DNA from 3 places in the Cupriavidus sp. 05N40 genome. Region 1 is predicted to be linked to each of the others. Evidence: riboswitches for the same ligand, from Rfam matches in the RefSeq annotation. Region 1 holds a riboswitch; each other region holds the start of a gene.
The links. Region 1 has a riboswitch for glycine ahead of gcvT (glycine cleavage system aminomethyltransferase GcvT). Riboswitches for the same ligand answer to the same signal wherever they lie in the genome.

Region 2: linked by a shared signal. The riboswitch ahead of AC1DO7_RS31740 (D-amino acid dehydrogenase) and the one ahead of gcvT (glycine cleavage system aminomethyltransferase GcvT) in region 1 are both predicted to bind glycine.
Region 3: linked by a shared signal. The riboswitch ahead of AC1DO7_RS31840 (D-amino acid dehydrogenase) and the one ahead of gcvT (glycine cleavage system aminomethyltransferase GcvT) in region 1 are both predicted to bind glycine.

Annotation. Positions count from the first base shown of each region.
Region 1 covers NZ_JBFTND010000017.1:31,434-39,323, reverse strand. The annotation lists gene gcvP (aminomethyl-transferring glycine dehydrogenase) at 1-683, opposite strand, end outside; gene gcvH (glycine cleavage system protein GcvH) at 798-1,178, opposite strand; gene gcvT (glycine cleavage system aminomethyltransferase GcvT) at 1,268-2,395, opposite strand; glycine riboswitch at 2,497-2,629, opposite strand; glycine riboswitch at 2,651-2,738, opposite strand; gene AC1DO7_RS06535 (UvrD-helicase domain-containing protein) at 2,948-5,044, shown strand; gene AC1DO7_RS06530 (peptidase associated/transthyretin-like domain-containing protein) at 5,287-6,063, opposite strand; gene AC1DO7_RS06525 (hypothetical protein) at 6,053-6,706, opposite strand; gene AC1DO7_RS06520 (response regulator) at 7,097-7,837, shown strand; gene AC1DO7_RS06515 (ATP-binding protein) at 7,809-7,890, shown strand, end outside.
Region 2 covers NZ_JBFTND010000186.1:269-5,933, reverse strand. The annotation lists gene AC1DO7_RS31750 (Crp/Fnr family transcriptional regulator) at 69-815, opposite strand; gene AC1DO7_RS31745 (acyl-CoA synthetase) at 965-2,602, shown strand; gene AC1DO7_RS31740 (D-amino acid dehydrogenase) at 2,644-3,960, opposite strand; glycine riboswitch at 4,009-4,135, opposite strand; partial or broken gene AC1DO7_RS31735 (GTPase domain-containing protein) at 4,419-5,665, opposite strand, start outside.
Region 3 covers NZ_JBFTND010000187.1:4,484-13,732, forward strand. The annotation lists gene speB (agmatinase) at 1-413, shown strand, start outside; gene AC1DO7_RS31830 (branched-chain amino acid ABC transporter substrate-binding protein) at 526-1,674, shown strand; gene AC1DO7_RS31835 (MFS transporter) at 1,941-3,311, shown strand; glycine riboswitch at 3,399-3,498, shown strand; gene AC1DO7_RS31840 (D-amino acid dehydrogenase) at 3,648-4,901, shown strand; gene AC1DO7_RS31845 (hypothetical protein) at 5,027-6,151, opposite strand; gene AC1DO7_RS31850 (ferredoxin reductase domain-containing protein) at 6,442-6,834, opposite strand; gene AC1DO7_RS31855 (acyl-CoA synthetase) at 7,042-8,580, opposite strand; gene AC1DO7_RS31860 (tripartite tricarboxylate transporter substrate binding protein) at 8,938-9,249, shown strand, end outside.

The DNA of each region.
Region 1 (7,890 bases):
ACGCCAAAGGCATGGGCGCCGGCAGCGTCGGCCGCGGGGCCGACCTTGACTTCGATGCCCAGCGGCAGCGCGCGCGTGCGTACCACTTCCAGCGTCTGCGGCAGCACGTCGTCGGCCACGTAGAAGGTGTTGGAAGCGTGCTTGTTGACCCGCTGCAGCAGCGTCATGGCCTCGGCCGCGGCGGTGCCTTCGTCGAGCATCGAGGCGTTGGCGATATCCAGGCCGGTCAGGTCGGTGACCATCTGCTGGAAGTTCAGCATGGCTTCCAGGCGGCCTTGCGAGATTTCAGGCTGGTACGGCGTGTAGGCGGTGTACCAGGCCGGGTTCTCGAAGATATTGCGCAGGATGACGCCGGGCGTCAGCGTGTTGTAGTAGCCCTGGCCGATAAAGCTCTTGAGCACCAGGTTCTTGCTGGCCAGGCCGCGCAGCCTGGCCAGGGCGCCTTCCTCGGTGAGCGGCTCGGTGAACTCGCCCAGCGGCATGCCGTCGCGGCGGCGGATGGCGGCGGGAATGACGGCGTCGATCAGCGCGGCACGGCTGTCGTAGCCGAGTACCTTGAGCATGTGTTGCTGCTCGGCGGCATCGGGGCCGATATGACGGGAAGCAAAGGCGTCGCGCGCCTCCAGTTCGGCCAGCGTGGGCCGGGCACCTTTGGCTGCGTTCATGGGCAGGGGGGCGTTCATGGCAAGAACCTCGTTGGGCGCAGGGCGGCGGGTGGTCAGCCGCGCCGCCGTGCATCAGTCTTCAGTCGCCGCTCCCGTGGCAGGCAAGCCTCGCGGGAGCGGCAGGGTGTCGCGTCAGGCGCCGACGTTGGCCTTGTAGGCGTCCACCGACATCAGGCCGTTGACGTCGTCGCTGTTGGCCGGCTTGAGCTTGAACAGCCACGCATCGAAGGCGTCGGCATTGACGCTTTCCGGCGCGGCGACGGCGGCTTCGTTGACGGCGATCACTTCGCCGGCCACCGGCGCGTAGATGTCGGAAGCGGCCTTGACCGATTCCACCACCGCCAGCGCGTCGCCTGCGCCGACCGACTTGCCCACTTCCGGCAGCTCCAGGAACACGATGTCGCCCAGCGCGTCCTGCGCGTGGTCGGTGATGCCGATGGTCAGCGTGCCGTCGGCTTCGACGCGCACCCATTCATGGGACTCGGTGTATTTCAGGTCGGCGGGGAAATTCATGGGATTCTCCAGATTCAATTTGTTTTTTCAGCGCCCGCCGGGCGGAGGCAATCCGTCGCCGGCGGGCGCGCTGTGACCGGTGCGAGCGTTCAGCTCACGAGTGCCTTGCCATTGCGCACAAACGGCAGTTTAACCACAGTCGCGGCGAGTTTGCGGTCGCGGATCTCGACCTGCACCTCGGCGCCGAGGGCAACGTCGCGCGGCAGGCGGGCAAATGCGATGGACAGGGACAGCGAAGGGCTGAAGGTGCCGCTGGTGATCTCGCCGTCGCCGGCAGTGGTGATCACCTTCTGGTGCGCCCGCAGCACGCCGCCTTTTTCACGCAGGATCAGGCCGACAAACTGCTGGGTCTGGCCGCCGGCGACGAGCGCCGCCTTGCCGGTGAAGTCGCGCTCGCTCTGCAGGTCCACGGTCCAGGCCAGGCCGGCGTTGAGCGGCGAGGTGTGGATATCCATGTCCTGGCCGTACAGGTTCATGCCGGCTTCCAGGCGCAGCGTGTCGCGCGCGCCGAGGCCGGCCGGGCGCACGCCGGCAGCGACCAGCTTCTCCCACAGGCCGGCCACGTTCGCGGCCGGCACCACCAGTTCGAAACCATCCTCGCCGGTGTAGCCGGTGCGCGCCACCATGACTTCGCCCAGGGCGGGATCCTGCACCACGATGGCGTTGAAGGGCTTGAGGGCTTCGCTGGGCTGGGTGGAGGGGAAGGCGCTCCACACCTTGGCGCGGGCGTTCGGGCCCTGCACGGCGACGATGGCCAGCGGCGCGGCGCCCGCGGGGGCGTTGTCGCCGCGGCGCGGGGTGATGGTGACGCCGCTGCCGGTGGCGGCGTTGCGCGCGGTGATCCATTCGATATCGCCGGTCGCGGTGCTGGCATTGACTACCAGGCGGAAGCGGTCCTCGGCGAAGAAGTAGACGATCAGGTCGTCGATGACSCCGCCGCTCTCGTCGAGCATGCAGGAATAAAGTGCCTTGCCCGGCGTCTGCAGCTTGTCCACATTGTTGGCCAGCAGGCCGCGCAGGAAGGCGCGCACATTGGCGCCGGCCAGGTCGACCACGCACATGTGGGAGACGTCGAACATGCCGGCGTCGGTGCGCACGGCATTGTGTTCTTCGATCTGGGAGCCGTAGTTGACCGGCATGTCCCAGCCGCCGAAGTCGACCATGCGGGCGCCGAGTGCGCGGTGGATGGCATTGAGGGGCGTGGCCTGGAGCGTCATGTAGTCCTCGGGGGAAGGCGGAAATCTCGGTTCGAAAACGAAAAAAGGGTCATCCGCCGCCAGACCCGGCGCGCCATGGCGCTGCCAGATCCGCCGCGYCGGATGACCCCTCTGTCCTCGATACCTGAGAGATTACAAGGCGGTCCGGTGGACCTGTGCCCTGCGCGCCCCTTCGGTGGGCACGCTCGCCGTCGCTTGCGCGCGTGGCGGGTGCCGCTCTCCAGAGTACGGCGTGCATCGTGTGCATATTGCAAGCCGATCCGACCAGTCCATGGTGCCTGAGAGTTTTCGGGTGATACCCCTTCGGCGGCGCAAGATCTGCGCGCTCTCCCGGCCGGATGGCGCGACTCTACAGGCAGCCCCGGTGGCTTGTCAACGCGTGGCGCGCGGCACGGCACCGGCACCCCGGGGCCGGCAACCCGGCGTGTTAACATCTGCGGCTGCTGTCGCTTGCGGGGACATCACCCCGGTGCCGCAGTCTTCACAGGCAGCCCTGGCCGCGTCGTCTTCGCCAGCCATTTCGCCATCCGCTTCCGCCACCACGCCAAACGCATGACCCACGGACTCAATCCCGCCCAATCCGAAGCCGTCCGCTATCTCGACGGCCCCTGCCTGGTGCTGGCCGGCGCCGGTTCGGGCAAGACGCGGGTGATCACGCAGAAGATCGCGCACCTGATCGAGGACAAGGGGTTCGAGCCCAAGCATATCGCCGCGGTGACCTTCACCAACAAGGCCGCCAAGGAGATGCAGGAGCGTATCGCCAAGCTGATGGAAGGCAAGACCACGCGCGAGGGCCGCCGCATTCCGCTCAAGCAGATGACGGTCAGCACCTTCCACTCGCTCGGCGTGCAGATCCTGCGCGCCGAGGCCGAGCACGTGGGGCTGAAGCCGCGCTTTTCCATCATGGACTCGGACGACTGCTTCGGCCTGGTGCAGGAGCAGCTCGCCACCACCGACAAGAAGCTGATCCGCAGCGTGCAGAGCACCATCTCGCTGTGGAAGAACGGCATGGTCGATCCAGAGACCGCCATCGCCACCGCCGAGAGCGCCGACGACCACCAGGCCGCGCTGGTCTACCGCAACTACGTGGCCACGCTCAACGCCTACCAGGCGGTGGATTTCGACGACCTGATCCGCCTGCCGGCCGAGCTGTTCGCGCGCGACGAAGCGGTGCGCATGAAGTGGCAGAACCGCCTGCGCTACTTCCTGGTCGATGAATACCAGGACACCAACGCCTGCCAGTACCAGCTGCTCAAGCTGCTGGCCGGCGGCTCGCACCTGCGCGCGCCGGCCTTCACCGCGGTGGGCGACGACGACCAGGCCATCTACGGCTGGCGCGGCGCCACGCTGGACAACCTGCGCCTGCTGCAGACCGACTTCCCCGATCTCAAGGTGGTCAAGCTGGAGCAGAACTACCGCTCCACCGTGCGCATCCTGGAGGCCGCCAACGCCGTCATCTCCAACAATCCGAAGCTGTTCGACAAGAAGCTGTGGAGCGAGCACGGCATGGGCGACCCCATCGCCATCAACCCGATGAACGACGAGGAGCACGAAGCCGAGTCGGTGGTGTTCCGGCTCTCGGCGCACAAGTTCGAGCGGCGCGCGCAGTTCCGTGACTACGCCATCCTCTACCGCGGCAACCACCAGGCGCGCCTGTTCGAGCAGATCCTGCGGCGCGAGCGCATTCCCTATGTGCTGTCGGGCGGCCAGAGCTTCTTCGACAAGGCCGAGATCAAGGACATCTGCGCCTACCTGCGCCTGATCGCCAATCCGGACGATGATCCCGCCTTCATCCGCGCCATCACCACGCCGCGCCGCGGCGTCGGCAACGCCACGCTGGAAGTGCTGGGCACCTTCGCCGGGCAGGCCAAGGTCTCGCTGTTCGAAGCGGCCATGATGGGCGGCATCGAAGGCAAGCTGCAGCCGCGCCAGCTCGAGCCGCTGCGCGTGTTCTGCGAAGCCATGGTGCGCCTGGCCGGCCGCGCCGCCAGCGATCCCGCCACCGAAGTGCTCGACGACATGATGGAAGGCATCCACTACGAGGCCTACCTGTACGACACGTTCGACGAGCGCCAGGCCCAGTCGCGCTGGACCAACACGCTCGAATTCRTCGACTGGCTCAAGCGCAAGGGCACCAAGCCCGAGGCCGCCGAGGGCGGCGAGGCCACCGGCTTCGACACCGCCGACGGCTTCGGCGACGAAGGCAAGAACCTGCTGGAGCTGACCCAGACCGTGGCGCTGATGAGCATGCTCGAAGGCCGCGAGGAAGATCCCGACGCGGTGCGCCTGTCCACGCTGCACGCCTCCAAGGGGCTGGAGTACCCGCACGTGTTCCTGGTCGGCGTGGAAGAGGGCATCCTGCCGCATTGCCGCGAGGACGAAGACCTCGGCGACGAGAAGATCGAGGAAGAGCGCCGCCTGATGTACGTCGGCATCACGCGCGCCCAGCGCAGCCTGCACATCAGCTGGTGCAAGAAGCGCAAGCGCGCGCGCGACACCTACTCCTGCGAACCTTCGCGCTTTATCGGCGAGATGAAGCTCGAGGAAGCGCCCGCGCCGGCGGACGCCACGCCCGCCATGAGCCCCAAGGACCGCCTGGCCGGCCTCAAGGCACTGCTCGGCACGCCGGGCAAGACCGCCGCGTCCTGAGCCGCACGCACGGCACGCGCGCCGGCTTTGTACAAAGTCGATACATTGGCCTACAAGCGGGACAAGATCGCAGCGGGCCGGCCTTCTAACATCACGATTGCCCGGACTGCCTTACTGGTCCGGGTGCCGCGCCGCTTCGTCCCTTCGGAGTGAGCGTGGCCGGGCGGCATGCCCGACTTCTTCCCTGTTTCGACGCCCCCGCGCTCGCGCGCCAGGGGGCGTTCTTTTCTGCCCCGCCGGCATCAGGCCCGCGCGATCCCCACCACGAATTCGCCTTCCAGCAACAGGGTCGCATCGCCCGACCGGTGGACCTGCACGATGCCGGGATGCGCGCCGGCGATCGGGTCCTGCCGCGTCGACACCGGCGAGGCGCCGCGCGCGCGGTAGGCCGGATGGCCCATGTGCACCAGCCGGCTGACCCGGTCGTCGAAGAACATCTGGGTGGTCAGGACGTGCTGTTCGCCAAGATGGATCTTCAGGTGGATATGCACCGCGCGCGGCGCGTACCAGCCTGGGTAGATGGTGAGGAACTGGGCGCTGCCGTCGGCCCTGGTGGTCTGCACGCCGCGCAGGAAACGCAGCTTGTTGTCGGGCACGACATGCATGCCGCCCGGCTCCGCCGGCGCCGCGGCGCCACCGTGCGGAGGACCATTGCCATCATGCGGCCCACCGGGCGGCTGGAGGCTGGCCTGGTCGTATCCGCTGTACTCGCCGCCGGCATCGCAATGCCAGATGCTGGCCACCGCGCCCGGTACCCGCGCGCAGTTGCGCGTGCTGTCCACCACGAGCAGGCGCAGCCGCATCGGAATCCCGGGCCGGTGGTCGCGGATATCGCTGCGCACCAGGGCCTGGTCTATATAGAAGGGGCCTTCCATCAGTTCGGGCGTCAGCAGGCAAAGCAGTGGCGGGGCGGCCGGGGCCGCGCCGGTCTCGCCGGCCAGCCCAAGCAGGCCGGTGCCTAGTACGCCGCCCAGAAAGCGGCGCCGGCCATCGTCAGGCATGAGTGCTTCATCGTGCATCTTTGGCTTCCTGTCGATAGGGTGCCGCAGCACCGGGTACGCCTGCCGGACCGGGCCCGGCAATGGCGCAGGGCATGGGCGCCGGGCCATGCGCGTGGCCTGGGAAGGCCCCCATTGGCGCTCCCGGCGGCGGCCCTGCCCAGCGTGGCGTGCCGGCCAGGGCACGCAGGCGACTGCGCTGGGCCGCGTCCAGGCTGTCTTCGAACGCAATCCTCCGGTCGCGCGCGATGCGCCGGTCGTGCTCCAGCGCATCGCGCAAGCGGTCTTCGCGCGCCGCCCGCTCGCGCAGCGGCGTCTCCGTGCCTGGCTCGTCCATCGGGTCCGTCGGGTCGGTCGGGTCCATCAGGTCCATGGGGTCCATCGGGCCGATCTCGCCGCCTTCGCGGATAAAGCGGGCGCGCAGCTCCAGCGCGTGCGCCCGGGCCTCGCGTTGCGCGGCGCGCGCGGCATGCCAAAGGGTAGTCTGGGCCGGCGTCAGCGCCAAGTCTTCGCGCAGCGAAGGCGGCACCGGCCGCTCGGGTGCGCCGGCCGGCAGTGCGTAGGCAGGCAGCGCCGTGGCGCAGGCGCCGCAAAGCAGGGCCAGCGCGACAAAGGCGCGCGGGCGGGGCAGCGGGCGGGGCAGCGATCCTTGTGTCTGATTCATGGCAGTTTCCAGAGTCGTCATGGGAAAGGAGCAACCCGGCGCGCTGGCCCCGGCCTCATGCCGCTGTCATCCAGCATAGCGTGCGCAGGCCCAAACAAGCGGCGGGTTGCCGACATGTCATCTTAAAAAGACGCGCCGGCATCTGCTTGAGCGCTTGGTCAGCATGGCGAAGCATTGGCGTACACGCTGGCCGCCGGGCCCGGCGTTTCGTATCGGAACTGATACAAAGCCGCCACACCGTGTCCATCAGGACGCCCCGCCGTGCTGGTAGAGTGTTCGCCTGGCGCAGGCAATGCGCCGCCTGCCTCGGCGCGCATCCCGCGTCGGCCGCCGTCCGGCGCGCCGCAAACCACGCAGCCAACGGCTGCCACCTGCCATACCGATATCCCGATGGACCTTTCTCCCGCCTCGCCCCTGCACCTGCTGGTCGTCGACGACGACCCGCAGATCCGCGCCATGCTGGCCGAATATCTCGCCACCTTCGGCATCGAAGCCGATGGCGCCGAGGGCGGCACCGCCATGCGCGCCGCGCTGGCCGCGCGCGACTACGACCTCGTGGTGCTCGACCTTTCCCTGCCCGGCGAGAACGGGCTGGCGCTGTGCCGCGAGATCCGCGAGCGCGGCGACCTGCCGGTCATCATGCTGACCGCGCGCACCGAACTGGCGGACCGCGTGGTCGGCCTCGAGGTGGGCGCGGACGACTACGTCACCAAGCCCTTCGAGATGCGCGAACTGGTGGCGCGCATCCACACCGTGCTGCGACGCACGCGCGGCGGCGGCGGCGCCGGCCCGAAGCGCCCGGCGGCGGTGGGCGGCCACGAAGTGCGCTTCGGCAACTGGCGGCTGAACACCACGCTGCGCCAGCTGGTGGACGGCGAGGAAACGGTGGTGCCGCTTTCCAACGCGGAATTCCGCCTGCTGCTGGCATTTATCGAGCATCCCAACCGGGTGCTGGACCGCGAGCTGCTGATCAACCAGGCGCGCGGCCGCGACCTGGACGTATTCGACCGCAGCATCGACCTGCTGGTCTCGCGCCTGCGCCAGAAACTGCGCGACGATCCGCGCGACCCGGCGCTGATCCGCACCGTTCGAGGCGAGGGCTATGTCTTCACCGGCACCGTCGAAGGCTGAGCGCGCGGGCTGGCTGGCCCGCCATGACTCGATGTTCGTGCGCCTGTTCCTGG
Region 2 (5,665 bases), on a different contig from region 1:
CTTGGGAAAAGAGGCATTGTACGGTGTCGCGGCACGCCGGACCATCATCGTGCCGGCCATTGCCTGCGCTACAGCTCCGACAGCCCGACGTGGCGCAGCCGTTCGAGGTCGGTCACGCGGATGCTCTGGTAGGAAAGATCGACCATGCCTTCGGCCGCCAGCCGGCGCAATGCCTGGTTGACGCGCTGGCGCGAGAGCCCCGTGAGCAGGCCGATTTCTTCCTGGGAAAGCTCCAGTACCGCGCTTGTGCGCGGGTAGAGCGCAGCATGGAACAGCTGCGCGATGGCCTGCGCCACGCGCGCATCCGCACCCAGCAGCCGGTCGTTCTGCACGGTTGCGATGAACTGCCCCATGCGTTCGTTGAGCTGGCGCACCACGAAGCTGGAGAAGGGCAGGCTCTCCGCCAGCAGGGTGTGGAACACCGTATCGGGCACCAGCGCGATGCGCGAGTCGCGGATGGCGATCACGTCGTAGCGGCGGGCCTCGCGCTTGATGACGCTGCCTTCGCCGCACCAGCCGCCGGCCGGCACGCCGGAGAAGGTGCAGCCGCGCCCGTCCGGCGTATACACGGCGAGCTTGATGAGTCCGTTCTCGACCCCGATCCAGTAGCGCGACGGCTCGCCCCGGCGCGCCACGAAGGCGCCCGCGGCGAAGTCCTGGACCACCACCTGCCGTGCGGCCAGCGCCTGGTGGGCCGGCGCGAGCGAGGCGTACCACTCGTGCCTGGACAGCAAGGCAGCCGGCGACGCAGGCGTGGCAGCGGGGGGTGGTGCGGGAAGGCCGGGCTGGGAGGACGCGGGTGGATGGCTGGACATTGATCTGGATTCAACCCGGAGAGCGCGCCCCGGCGGGGCACTGTCATCCGGACGACAAAGCTTTGTCGTGTGGGATGATAGCCTTGCCCTGCAAAAAGTAACAGCGACCGGCGGCGCCCGCAGCGCCAGGCGCAAGCGGAGACCAAGCAATGCCAAGCGATTTCGACACCGGCCTGGGCAAGAACCCGGCCAACCACGTTCCCCTCACGCCCATCGATTACCTGGCGCGCGCCGCCGAAGTCTATGGCGAGCGCCTGGCCATCGTGCATGGCCCGCTGCGCCAGACCTGGCGCGAGACCTACGCTCGTGCGCGGCGCCTGGCCAGCGCGCTGGCGGGCCTCGGCATCGGCCGGGGCGATACGGTGGCGGTCCTGTTGCCCAACACGCCGGCCATGGTGGAAGCGCACTTCGGCGTGCCGATGGCGGGGGCGGTGCTCAATGCGCTGAACATCCGGCTCGACGCCGCCAACCTGGTTTTCATGCTGCGTCATGGCGAGGCCAAGGTGCTGCTGGCCGATACCGAGTTCGCCGAGCTCGCGCGCCAGATCGGCAACGAAATCCCCGGCCTGAAGGTGGTGGCGGTGGCAGATGCGCTGGGCCCGCAGGACGCGCCGCGCTTTGGCGAGACCGACTACGAAACCCTGCTGGCCTCGGGCGATCCCGACTACGCCTGGCAATGGCCCGCCGACGAGTGGGACGCCATCGCCCTGAACTATACCTCGGGCACCACCGGCGACCCCAAGGGCGTGGTCTACCACCATCGCGGCGCAGCCATCAATGCCGTGTCCAACATCCTCGAGTGGGACCTGCCCAAGCACGCGGTCTACCTGTGGACGTTGCCCATGTTCCACTGCAACGGGTGGTGCTTTGCCTGGACCATCGCCGCGCGCGCCGGCATCAATGTGTGCCTGCGCAAGTTCGAGCCCAAGCTGGTGTTCGACCTGATGCGCGACGAAGGCGTGACCCATTACTGTGCCGCGCCCATCGTCCACACCGCGCTGGTCAACGCGCCGCCGGCCTGGCGCGAAGGCCTGCGCGGCCCGGTGCGCGGCATGGTGGCCGGTGCGCCGCCGCCCGCGGCGGTGCTGGCGCAGATGGAAGAAATGGGTTTCGAGCTGACCCACGTCTACGGCCTGACCGAGACCTATGGCCCGGCCGCGGTGTGCGCGGAGCAGGACGACTGGGCCGCGCTGTCGCAGGAAGACCGCGCCACCCGCAAGGCCCGCCAGGGCGTGCGCTACCACTTGCAGGCCGGGGTGGCGGTGCTCGATCCGGATTCGATGCAGCCAGTGGCCGCCGACGGCGAGGAGATCGGCGAGATCATGTTCCGCGGCAATATCTGCATGAAGGGCTATCTCAAGAACGAGAAGGCCACGCGCGAAGCCTTCGCCGGCGGATGGTTCCACACCGGCGACCTGGGCGTGCGCACGGCGGACGGCTACGTCAAGATCAAGGACCGCAGCAAGGACATCATCATCTCCGGCGGCGAGAACATCTCCAGCGTCGAGGTGGAAGACGCGCTCTACCGCCATGCGGCCGTGCTGGCCGCGGCGGTGGTGGCGCAGCCGGATGCCAAGTGGGGCGAAACGCCCTGCGCCTTCGTCGAGCTGAAAGACGGCGCCAGCGCCACGGCCGAGGAACTGATCGCGCATTGCCGCACCTTGCTGGCTGGCTTCAAGGTGCCCAAGGCCGTGTATTTCGGGCCCTTGCCCAAGACTTCGACGGGCAAGATCCAGAAGTTCGAGCTGCGCCGCAAGGTCAAGTCGGACACGGCCATCGACGTCTAGCCACGCGCGGTGGCGCCGGCCGGCGCCKCCGGGGCCGGGGGCTAGTGGACGGCCCGCTGCGCGGACGCCAGCGTCGCCGGCCGCGTCGTGCCACCGGCGGGCAGCGCGCCCGTAAAGGCGAAATCCACCTCCGGCACGCGGCCGCTGACGATGTCCGCGATCGCACGGCCCGAGCCGCAGCCGTGCGTCCAGCCAAGCGTGCCGTGGCCGGTGTTCAGGTAGAGCCCGCCGATGGCGCTGGCGCCGATATAAGGTACGTTGCCCGGCGTGGCAGGGCGCAGCCCGGTCCAGAATTTCGCCAGCTCCGGTCGGCTCATGCCCGGGAACACTTCCAGCGTGCGCCGCACGATGGCCTCGCAGCGCACCGGGTTCAGATCCATCGCATAGCCGTTGAGTTCGGCTGTGCCGGCCACGCGCAGGCGGTCGCCAAAGCGCGAGAACACCAGCTTGTACTCGTCGTCGGTCAGGCTCACGCTGGGCGCGCGCTCGCTGTCGAGCACCGGCAGCGTCACCGAATAGCCCTTGGCCGGATAGATGTCGAGCTTGACCCCGAGCGGGCGCGCCAGCATCGGGCTGAAGCTGCCCAGCGCCAGCACGTAGGCGTCCGCGCTCTCGATCTGGTAGCCGCCAGTCTCGTCGGCAATCTCCACCCCGTGCATGCTGCCGCCCTCGGCATGCAGGCGCTGCACCCGCACGCCATAGCGAAAGCGCACGCCCAGCGCTTCGCAGCGCGCGGCCAGCGCGGTGGTGAAGCGGTGCACATCGCCCGATTCATCCTCGCTGGTATAGGTGGCGCCCGCCAGACGCGGCGCGATATTCGCCAGCGCCGGCTCCAGCCGCACCACTTCGTCCGGCCCGATCACGCGGCGCTCGCAGCCCAGCTCGCGCATGATGCGCGCCGGCTCGACGGCCGCGTCGAATTCCTTCTGGCTGGTATAGAAATGCAGGATGCCGCGCGTGAGGTGGTCGTACTCGATGCCGGTCTCGGCGCGCAGCGCCTGCAGGCTGGCGCGGCTATAGGTGCCCAGGTTGAGCAGCTGGATCATGTTGTGGGTGGAGCGACTGGCCGTGCACTCGCGCAGGAACTTGAGTCCCCACGACCACTGCGCCGGATCTGCGCGCAGGCGGAACAGCAGCGGAGCATCCTCGCGCCCGAGCCAGCGCAGCATCTTCAGCGGCGCGGCCGGGTTGGCCCAAGGCTCGGCATGGCTGACCGAGATCTGCCCGCCGTTGCCAAAACTGGTTTCCCGGGCCGCGCCCGCATTGCGCTCCAGCACCACGACCTCGTGCCCGGCACGGGCCAGGTACCACGCAGACGCAACGCCGATCACGCCGGCTCCCATCACGATGACTTTCATTTCTCAGGCTCCGGATAGCAAAAAGGGGCAGGCAAGCCATCTGGCCTGCCTGCCCCCACTGTCCTTTTGCCTGAGAGATTCGCCGCACCCACCACGGGTACCGGCTTGCCCCTTCGGCGGCCGCGTGCCGCTTACCTGGTCGGTGTGCGGTCCGGCGCTCTCCAGTTTGTTCGGTTTCCAGTCTTTTGCACCTGAGCGTTTCAGGGGTACGCCTTCGGTAGAGACACCCACCTGATACGGCGGAGGTGTCTCGTTCTCCTGGAAGCCGCAACATAGCACGCGTTGCAGAGAGACTGCAAGGGCAGTATGGCGGCCCGGCGGCGCCCCGCCGCCGGGCCGCGCGCTGTAGCAAGGTTCTGTAGCAGTCTGGCCGGCCAATTTTTGGAGCCGGCGAGCTCGGGAGCAGGGCACGAGTAGCGCAGGCTTTTACAGGTGGCGGACCAATATGGCAATAGGGTTCAAGGTGCAGTGCCTGGTATCCGCGGCGTGGCACCGTTGAGTGCATCATGCAATTGCTGCTTCAGTGCTTTGCAGCGGTCGGCTACCTCTTCCGACTGCTTGCCAAGCCCGATACTGATGGCCTGGCGTTCCAGCATATCCTTCAGTTGACCAGTCAGATTTGCCGCGATGTTGTCCAGAGCCGTGTTTCCGAACCTCTCGATGGCATTGCTGGTGCCTAGCGCCGATGCTTCGGCGTGCTGTCTGAATGCAGCGCGAAGCGAGCGGCGCAGGTCCGTAACGTAGCGCCGTTTGGCATCCTCGATTTTCTCTTCCCGAAAATGCAGATAGAGGTCGAGGATGGTTGCTAGCAACGGGCTGAATGCCGCTAGTCTTCCCGATGCTCTTGTGATGAGGCCAGCTCGACGGAGAGCCTCCGTCCTGACCAGCCTTATCCCGGTGGACCCGGCAATTTCGTAGAGGAGATTGCCGAGTGCCTTTGTGCTTATCGAAGCGGCTTCCAGTCCGCCTGCTATTGGCCCGGTTGCGCTATTGACAAGCCGCGTCAGACGCAATGCCGGGCTAGCTGGGATGCGGATGGCATCCAGTGAGCCGGGTGTGCCTGGCGCGAAGCTGCCGCCGGACCACGGCATGTGGAGCGCCTGCGTTGTGCGATTCTCGAGTTGCTTCCCCGCGCCGCCAAGGATTTCGTGCAGCTGTCGCTCCATTTCGCACCAAAGCTTGCTCAAGTCCTCCTTCATCTGGTCAAGCGTGGAGGTGAAGAACGCCTGCACCTCCGGAGCCTCGGCGGTGCCGTCCAGACGTTCCATTGCTTTCGCGGCACGCCCCAGTACTGTTGAATAGACTTGCCGATGCCATAGGCGCGCGAGCGAATGCAGGTGTTCCCTTGCCTGTTCAAGCTCGGCGATTTCCTTCTGGACGCAGGCTATGCGTGCTTGCAGGCAGGGCTCGTCGCCGGATTGCATGACATCCCGCATAACGCCTTCCACAGCGCTGATGGCTGCAATCGCCCGGCTCGCCTGACCGGTCTGGTTTCCCCAGGCGGAAAGGCTGGTCACCAGCGCCGACAATCTGCTTTGCCGCAGCAGTCGCTCGCGGAAGCCGGCCGAGGCCTGCCTGGCATGGAAGTACTTTGCCACCGAGCAGTGGAGCACGGGAATGCCGATGCGTCTACCCAATACCGCCTCAATCCGCTGTTGCATGCCGGCGCCTCCATTGCGGTCCCGGTCTATTTTGTTGACCACCA
Region 3 (9,249 bases), on a different contig from region 1:
AGATCGGCATCCGCAACGTGTCCTCTACTGCACGCGAGGGGTATGCCCAAGCACGCGAGATGGGCTCGGACATCATCTCGGTGCGCCAGCTTCGCAAGCTCGGCATCCAGGGGGTGCTGGACCGCATCCCGAAGGGCGTACGCTATTACCTGACCATCGACATCGACGGGTTCGACGTCTCCATCGCGCCTGGCACAGGTACCCCGAGCCATGGCGGGCTGACTTACTACGAGGGTCTGGAATTGTTCGCTGGCCTGGCCGAGCAGGGCGACGTGGTGGGGATCGACCTGGTAGAAGTCGCTCCCGACTATGACCATACGGGATCCACCGCCATCCTTGCCGCGCAGCTTTTGCTCAACACGATCGGCCGGGTGATGCACCAGCGCAAGCTCAAGCGCGCCGCTGCGCGCTGAGCGCTGAACGCAAAAGGGGCCGCGTCGTCATCAGGCATGCCGTCGTCTTTACATGGCCATGCAGCGCGCCATTCAGCGGCGTCGCGCGACCTGGCAAAAAAGGGGAGCCGCAATGTTTCGTCAATCTCGTTTCTGGGCAGGCCTGGCCGCCGGCGTGCTGGCGTGCCCGTTGCCGTCCTTCGTCATGGCTGCGGAGCAGCAGGTCGTCAAGGTCGGCCTGACGGGGCCACTGTCCGGCCCGCAGGCCGCCATTGGCAAGGACAATGAAAACGGCCTGCGCATGGCCATCGATCAACTGAATGCGCAAGGCCTTGTCGTCAACGGCAAAGCCGTGCGTTTTAGCCTGGTCTCCGAGGACGACGCCGCAGATCCGCGCACCGGCATGTCGGTTGCCCAGCGCCTGGTGGACGGGGACGTGAAGGTGGTGTTCGGGCCGTTCAACTCGGGCGTCGCCATCCCGATCTCCCGCCTGCTGGACCAGGCCGGGGTAGTGATGGCAACGGTGGCTTCGAACCCGGCAGTCACCCAGTCCGGGTACACCTATGTCTTCCGGATCTCGGCCAATGACAGCCAGCTTGGCAAGCGCATGGGCGAGTTTGCTTCGGTCAAACTGCGCGCCAGGCGTTTCGCGGTCATCGACGACCGGACCGCCTACGGCCAGGGTGTGGCGGACGAGTTCGTCAAGGCAGCCAGGGCGCAAGGCATCGAGATCGTCGCCCGCGAATACACCTCGGACAAGGCCGTAGACTTCGTCCCGATTCTGACCCGAATACGCGGCATGAAGGTGGACGGCATCTTCTATGGTGGCTACTACTCGCAGGCCGGACCCCTGCGCAGCCAGATGAAGCGGCTCGCCATGGCCGACGCCTATCTGCTCGGTGGCGATGCGATGTGCAATATCGAACTGGCCAGGCTGGGGGGCGATGCCGTGGACGAGCATGTGTACTGCCCGCAGGGCGGTCCCGTGCTCGAGAACACCGGCCCGGGGCGCCAGTTCAAGAGCGACTACAGGAAGCGCTACAACACCGATCCGCTCACTTACAGCGCGTCTATCTATGACGGCCTCAGGTTGGTAGCCCAGGCGATGAAGACAGCCAACTCGGTCGAGTCGGCGCAGTACCGGGCAGCGCTGGCGGGTATCGATATGGAGGGCGTGGCCGGCCGATACCGCTTCGACCCCAACCGCGACCTGCGGGATTCGCCGATCACCATCTACACCTACCGCAACAGCGCCCTGGTGCCATTGCCGCAGGACAGGTAGCGCCAGTTCGCTGGCATGCCTCGTCGGCGGGCGCGACATAGCCGTGGCATCGGGATTTCGTTTTCTTGTCGATGGATCGGCGATCCGCTGTATCGCTGCGCCTTCTTACCCTGCATAAGGAGTTCAACACCCCTTATTACCCACAGAGCAGATCCACAAGACACACAACAAGACACACCACAAGACTGGTCGCCGGTTGCATGCGGCAAAAGCCCATGCCTGGATAGACGTAGCGCGACCAGGACAAAATAATCCGGAGACAGAGTATGAGTAACACGAAATCCTTGCGCGGCGCGGAGGTGCTACCAGGTGGCAATCGCCCGGGATACCCGGCGAGCCAGGCCCGCAGCAGCGCCGTGGATGCCGACACCAGGCAGGTACTGCGCCGCGCTACCGCGGCAGGCTTTATCGGCACCTTTATCGAGTGGTTCGACTACGCCGCCTACGGCTTTCTTGCAACCGTCATTGCGGTAGTGTTCTTTCCCAAGAGCGACCCGACCACCAGCCTGATGGCTACCTATGCCGTATTCGCGCTGTCCTTCGTCGTGCGTCCGATCGGAGGGGTGATCTGGGGGCATTTCGGCGACAAGTTCGGCCGGCGCAATACGCTGTCGCTGTCGATCATGATCATGTCCTGCTCGACCTTCCTGATCGCCTTCCTGCCGACTTACGGGCAGGTGGGCTTGTGGGCGCCGGTACTGCTGCTTGTCATCCGGCTGGTCCAGGGCTTCTCGGCTTCAGGCGAATACGCCGGCGCCTCGGCCTTTCTTGCCGAATATGCACCGAACCGCAAGCGCGGGCTCTACACCAGTGTCATCCCTGCCGCGGAAGCCGCCGGCCTGCTGTTCGCGTCGCTGTTCGTCGCCGGGCTGCATACGGTGCTGACCTCCGGACAGTTGCTCGAATGGGGCTGGCGCGTGCCGTTCCTGCTGGCCGCCCCTTTTGGGCTGGTTGGCCGTTACATCCGGCTTCAACTAGAAGATACGCCGAAGTTCGTCGCGATGGAGCACGCCAATCACGCACCGCAGGCGCCGCTGCGCGAGTTGCTCACCTCGCATCGCCGTACCATGCTGGTCGGCTTCGGCGTGACCTGCCTGAACGCCGTCGGCTTTTACTTGTTGCTCAGCTATATGCCTGTGTACCTGTCAAAGGAACTCGGCATGAGCGACTCGGTGTCCTTCCTGGTCTCTACCGTATCGCTGGCCAGCTATGTCGTGATGATTTTCGTGATGGGCCTGCTTTCCGACCGGTTCGGGCGGAAGACGATGCTGGTTTCCGCCTGCATCCTGTTCGCGCTCTTCACGGTGCCGCTGTTCCATTCGCTGTCGAGCGCCAGCATCGTCGGCATCTTGCTGATTCAGGTGGCACTGGGCGCCTTCCTCACCATCAACGACGGCACGCTGCCGTGCTTCCTGTCGGAGAGTTTTCCGACCCGCGTGCGATATAGCGGCTTTGCACTGTGCTTTAACAGCGCGAACGCCTTGTTCGGCGGCACCGCCCCCCTGGTCGCGACCTGGCTGATCAGCGCCACGGGCAATAAGCTTGCACCAGCCTGGTACCTGGTCGGGGCTGCGGTGGTGTCGCTGATTGCCATCCTGGCCAGCCGTACGCCTTCGGGCGGTGCGTTACCGGACTAAGCAAGCAAGGGGCGCAGCTTGACGCATCGGCTGTGATCCCGGGCAGCCCGGCCGCAAATCGGCCGCTAAGCGGCCACTAAGCGGCTGCAAGACGACGCAGGAGAGACCGGGGATGGTACGTGCCATCCCCGGCGCCGACGGAGCAACCACCCCGGAAACTCTCAGGCAAAAGGACTGTGGCGTCGATTCAAGAATCTGGAGAGTGGCATTGCAAGGAATGCCCACCGAAGGGGACGGCACCGGTCACCGGCCGCTGCCAAAGCTCTCAGGTACCGGGACAGATGGGGTAGGAAGCCGAGGATTCGGCCATCGCTTTGCCTGACAGAGGACCCTGCCATGTCTCAAATCATAGTCATAGGCGCCGGCATTACCGGCGTCACCACCGCCTACACGCTATCGAAACTCGGATACGAGGTGACTGTCGTCGACCGCCATCTTTATCCCGCCATGGAGACGTCGTTCGCCAATGGCGGCCAGCTCTCCGCGTGTAACGCGGAAGTCTGGAACAGCGCGGGAACGATACTAAAAGGGCTGAAATGGATGCTGAAACGCAACGCGCCGCTGCTGGTGAACCCGAAGCCGTCGTGGCACAAATACTCGTGGATGGGGGAGTTTGTGTCGAACATCGCGCGTTATCGGGAGAACACCATCGAAACGACGAAGTTGGCGATTGCCGCCCGCCAGCATCTCTTTGCCATGGCCGAGCAGGAGAATATCCAGTTCGATCTGGAGCGCCGCGGCATCCTGCACTTCTATCATGACAAAGCGGCTTTCGAGGCCGCGGGCAGGACGAACGCGCTACTCGTGGCAGGCGGACTGGAGCGCTTTGCGGTGTCGCCGCAGGAGATCCGGGCGATCGAGCCGACGTTGCAAGGCCAATACTTTGGCGGGTACTTCACGCCATCCGATTCAACCGGGGATATCCATAAGTTCACGCGCGGCCTGGCGCTCGCTTGCGAGCGCCGCGGCGTGCGCTTCCTGCAGGGCTGGGACGTGCGAAGCATCGACCTATCCGCCAGCGGCGTGCGTATCGGCCTGCAGGCGGTGGACGGTGTGGCGTCGCCATCGGTCCACGCCGGTGCCGCGTACGAGATCGCCGGCGATGCGCTGGTGGTTTGTGCCGGTGTGGGCAGCCGGCATATTGCCGGCATGCTGGGCGACAGGATCAATGTCTATCCGGTCAAGGGATACTCCATTACCGTGCACCTGGACGATGCCGACAGCGTGGCGAACGGGCCGTGGGTCAGCCTGCTCGACGAAAGCGCAAAGATCGTGACGAGCAGACTTGGCAAGGACAGGTTCCGCGTGGCAGGTACCGCCGAATTCAATGGACAAAACCGAGACATCCGAGCCGACCGCATCGAGCCGCTCGTGTCATGGACGCGTCGCAACTTCCGAATCAATACCTCCCGCGTAGTCCCCTGGGCGGGGCTTCGCCCGATGATGCCGGACATGATGCCGCGCGTGTCAAAAGGCAGGGCGCCACGGGTGTTCTACAACACCGGCCATGGCCATCTTGGATGGACGTTGTCTGCTGCAACAGCGGCAACGATCGGCACGACCATCGCCGAGAGCTATCCCGTTGGGTAGGAGGCAGTCGGACAGCAAGGCAAGTCAGGTATCTCGCTCCGGGCAGGAGCGAGCTTCGCATGTCGGCGCCGGGGGCTCCTTTACTGCGCCTACGTCGACTGGCGGCCCCGTGCTGGGGAGCCGCGCTACTGGGCTGGGATGGTGATCAACGGCTGCGACTCCTTACTGCCGGTATCCGCCAGCGTGAAGAACAACATGATGGCCGCAAGGGCGCGTTTCGTTGTCAGGTCGCCTTGCTCAACCCAGAACCAGTAGCCACGGTACCGTACCGCAGCATATGGCTCGGCGGGCCTTTCCTTGCCACTGTGAATCCTTAGGGCGCCTTGTTGCCTCTCAGTTGTGCCCGGCGCAACCGCAGGCAGCGCACTGTGGTCTCTGATGTGTTCCTCCGGAACGTCCAGGTAGCTGGAAAAGGCGCTCATGATTTGCAGCATCGAGCGGCTGTTCACCGCAAGTTCGTCGTCCGCGCCGCGGGCTGGGGAATACCGGAGGATGAACTCCTGCCTGGTCAGTGGCATTCTGAGCAGGCGGCGGATCTCGGTCATTTTTTCCTCGATGTCGGGAGTCACGCCGTCACGCCGGAAAAGCACGACGGCGGTTGAACCTTTGCTCTTGCTATCCTCAACACGCATCCCGAACGCGCCGGCGCCCTGCACGTCGCGCAGCAATGCGATGGCTCGCAGAAACGCGGGATCCGCCTCGCGCATCGCCCCTGCAACCGTCGAACGATTGCGCACGCCATTGAGCGACTCCACGGTCATGCTCAGCAGGAAATCTGCGGCATAGCCGCTCTGAAGCATGAAGAAGATGTTTCTGGGCTCGATCGGCACCATCAGCCCCTGCACAAACCGTTGCCCGGTCGCTGGCGTGTAGGTAATGGTAGGCCGGTCCGTATATACCCCTTGTACCCCGGCGGAAACGAAATTGCCCTGTACGGTGTTGGCCGAGGAGACAGTGCTGTTCATAGACACACCAGTCTGCAACGAGTAACCACTGACAACCGACGCCACGTCTACAAAGACCGGCAGGTCCATGTAGCGAAGCTTGACGATGTTCAGCAGCGTTTGCTGCTTCCAGGAGTCCGCGATCGCCGCGCTGTAGTCGAAGCGGTCCGCAACGATGGTCGTGGGGCCGATAGACCCACAGCCAGCGAGCAGCGCGAACACCCCGAGCCACAGGCGGGGCCTGCGATTCGCCAGCCTTGCAAGGCGCAGCGTGCCAAGCATACTTCCGTGGTTTGAGGGTTCCATGGTCTTTGGTTCTTTTTGGTGGACCTCTTGTCTGATCGCCTGACCCGCGCATGCGAGGCCATCCCGGGTGATGCGATGCGATGTGATGCAATTAGCACTAATCGTGTGACCAAACTCCTGACGACCTGCCTCTAGAACACTATACGAATGCGACCGGGGACAAGTTGGTGCAAGTTGATGGCCAGCACCGGATTCGCACGCGGCATCGTTAGCACCGGCCATCTCTGGCGGCAATGCTCTGCTTCTCCCATGTGGTTCTCTCTTCTCTCTGAAGGGAAGGTGCCGTGCGATCAGCGGATGGGAATCACGGGGGCGGTAATAGTCCGTTCCTCGGTCATGAGAACTGCGGCGTGCATGCGGTGCAATTCAAACGGGATGCCTTGCGCTCTGAGTGCGTGGGCCATCGAGACTAAAGGTGTTACGCCAATACCACCGGCCACGACACTGACGCGGGACGACGCCATGGCGTGAAGTGGAAAGCTGTTGAATGGCCCCGTCATCTCGATGGTGCTTCCCACCGCGAGTTCATCATGCAGGCATCGGGCGCCGCCTTTGCCATGCACTTCGAGCTGTACGGCGATGCGATATGTGTCGGACGGCCCCTGCGCGCCGCTATCTACATGGCGCGCAGCCAGATCGGCGAACCCCTGAGGTGACGAAGTAAAGAAGTGCGGGCCCGGCATACCAGCCGGGCCCTTTTCTTATGGAGACTTCGAAGACGTCTCGATCCTGCCAGTCTGAAGCATGTCCGCCAGCAATCTGGCCGATTGCCTCCTGGTACCCCAATTTACCGTCGTATTGGCATGCGCTCCGTTCGATTCCGGGCTCCTGGCAGCAGCGGGTCTGTGGCAAAGGCGCCGTGCTGCGCCGGGAGGCGGGGCGGAAAACACTCAAACCCCATCCCCAAACTCCTTCCTCAACTCACTCTTGAGCACCTTCCCCGCCGCCGACAACGGCAGGCTGCTGCGGAACGCGAAGCTCTTGGGGCATTTGTACGCGCCCAGCCAGGTGCGGCAGTGCGCGCGCAGCTCATCCGCGGTGGATTGCGCGCCCTCGCGCAGCAGCACCACGGCGTGCACGGCCTCGCCCCATTTCTCGTCGGGGATGCCGATGACGGCGCTGGTGGCCACGGCCGGGTGGCGGCCCAGCGTTTCCTCTACCTCGGCGGGGTACACGTTCTCGCCGCCGGAGATGATCATGTCCTTGATGCGGTCCACCACGTAGAGGTAGCCCTCGTCGTCCATGTAGCCGCTGTCGCCGGTGTGCAGCCAGCCGTTGCGCAGGGCCTGCGCGGTTTCTTCGGGGCGGTTCCAGTAGCCCATCATCACCGCGGGGCCGCGCGCCAGGATCTCGCCCATGCTGCCGGTGGGCACCTCGCGCCCGTCGGGGCCGGCGATGCGCAGCTCGGCCGCGTAGCCGGCGCGGCCGGCAGAGCGCAGGCGGCCGCCTTCGCGCGCCTGCGGGGTGCTGCCGATGTGGTGGGCGGACACCGAGGCGGCTGTCTCCGTCATGCCGTAGGCGTGGAGAAATTCCACGCCGGGCAGCGCGGCCATGGCGCGCTCCAGCAGCGGCAGCGCGATGGGCGCGGCGCCCCAGACAATGCGGCGCAGGCTGGTGAGGTCGTACCCGGCAAAGCCTGACGCATCTACCAGCATCTGGATCATGCTGGGCACCAGCACCATGTCTGAGATGCCTTCCTGCGCGATGGTGCGCAGCACGGTGTCGGGCTGGAAGCCCGGCAGCATGACGCAGGTGCCGCCCACCACCAGCTGGCCCACCAGGCGGCCCAGGCCGGCCACGTGAAACAGCGGCGCCACCAGCAGGGAGACAAAGTCGGGCGGGTTGGGCACGTCCGCCATGCGGCCGATGCACGAGGCCCACAGGTTGCCGTGGGAGAGCATCACGCCCTTGGGGAAGCCGGTGGTGCCGCCGGTGTAGAGGATGGCAGCCAGGTCCGCCGTGGCGGCGCGGGCGTCTGCCACCGGCTGGGCGTCGGTGATCAGCGCGGCGTAGTCCAGCATGCCGGCGGGCGCCGGCTGCGGGCCGACATGGACGATGGCCTGCAGGCCCGGCACCTGGCGGCGCAGCGCGCCGGCCAGCGCGGCGAAGGGTTCGCCCGCCAGCAGCACGCGCACGCCGCAGTCGTGCAGGGCGAAGGCCATCTCGGCCTGGCTCCAGCGGGTGTTGACGGGGTGCAGCACGGCGCCGGCCCACCAGACCGCCAGCTCCGTTTCCACGTACGCCGCGCCGTTGGGCGCGAGCACGGCCACGCGGTCGCCGCGCGCCACGCCCAGGGATTGCAGCGCGCCGGCCAGCCGCGCCACGCGCGCGGCCAGCTGGCGGAAGGTCAGGCGGGTCTGCCCGTCTACCAGGGCGATCTTGTCGGGGTGGCGTTGCAGGGAGCGGTGTAGTCCGGCGGTCAGGTGCATGGGTATTGTCTCCTTGTGCTGGGTGGCGGCTGCCTCGCCCCGTGGCGCATGCGCCAGCGGTGCGGGGCGGCGCTGGCCTGCGCCTGCGCCCGCGGGCGCGGGCCAGCGCGGATCGGCGTGATGGTCTGCAGGTCTCCGCACATTTAAGCGCCGCAGCGCGCCCACGCCAATTGCGGAACCGCTCAACGCGATTGGCAGGAAATGACACCGGCCCGGCGGGCAGCCGCGCGGGCATGAGCGTTTCTGCCAATCGGTTTGGGCGTTCCGGCAATTGTGGGCGGGAGTGCCGGCCGGCTAGCCTTGGCGCGACAGGAGCCAAGCGCCTGCGACACGCACACAAGAACAAAGGAGACAACCATGCAAGACAAAACAAAGGCGGGCGCCCTGCCCCGCCCGGCCTGGCGTAGCCTGGCGCGGCGCCTGGGTGGCCTGGGGGGTATGTTGGCGCTGGCGGCATTGACGGCGGCCGTGTCCGTATCCGTGTCTGCCCCGGCGCTGGCCGCTGGCCCTTATCCGGCCAGGCCGATCGAGTTCTGGATCCCGTTCCCGCCGGGCGGCCCCACCGACGCGCCGATGCGCGCCCTGCTCAATGCCGCCGGCAAGGAGCTCAAGCAAAGCATCGTGCCCATCAACAAGCCTGGCGCCGGCGCCACGCTGGCGGCCACGGTG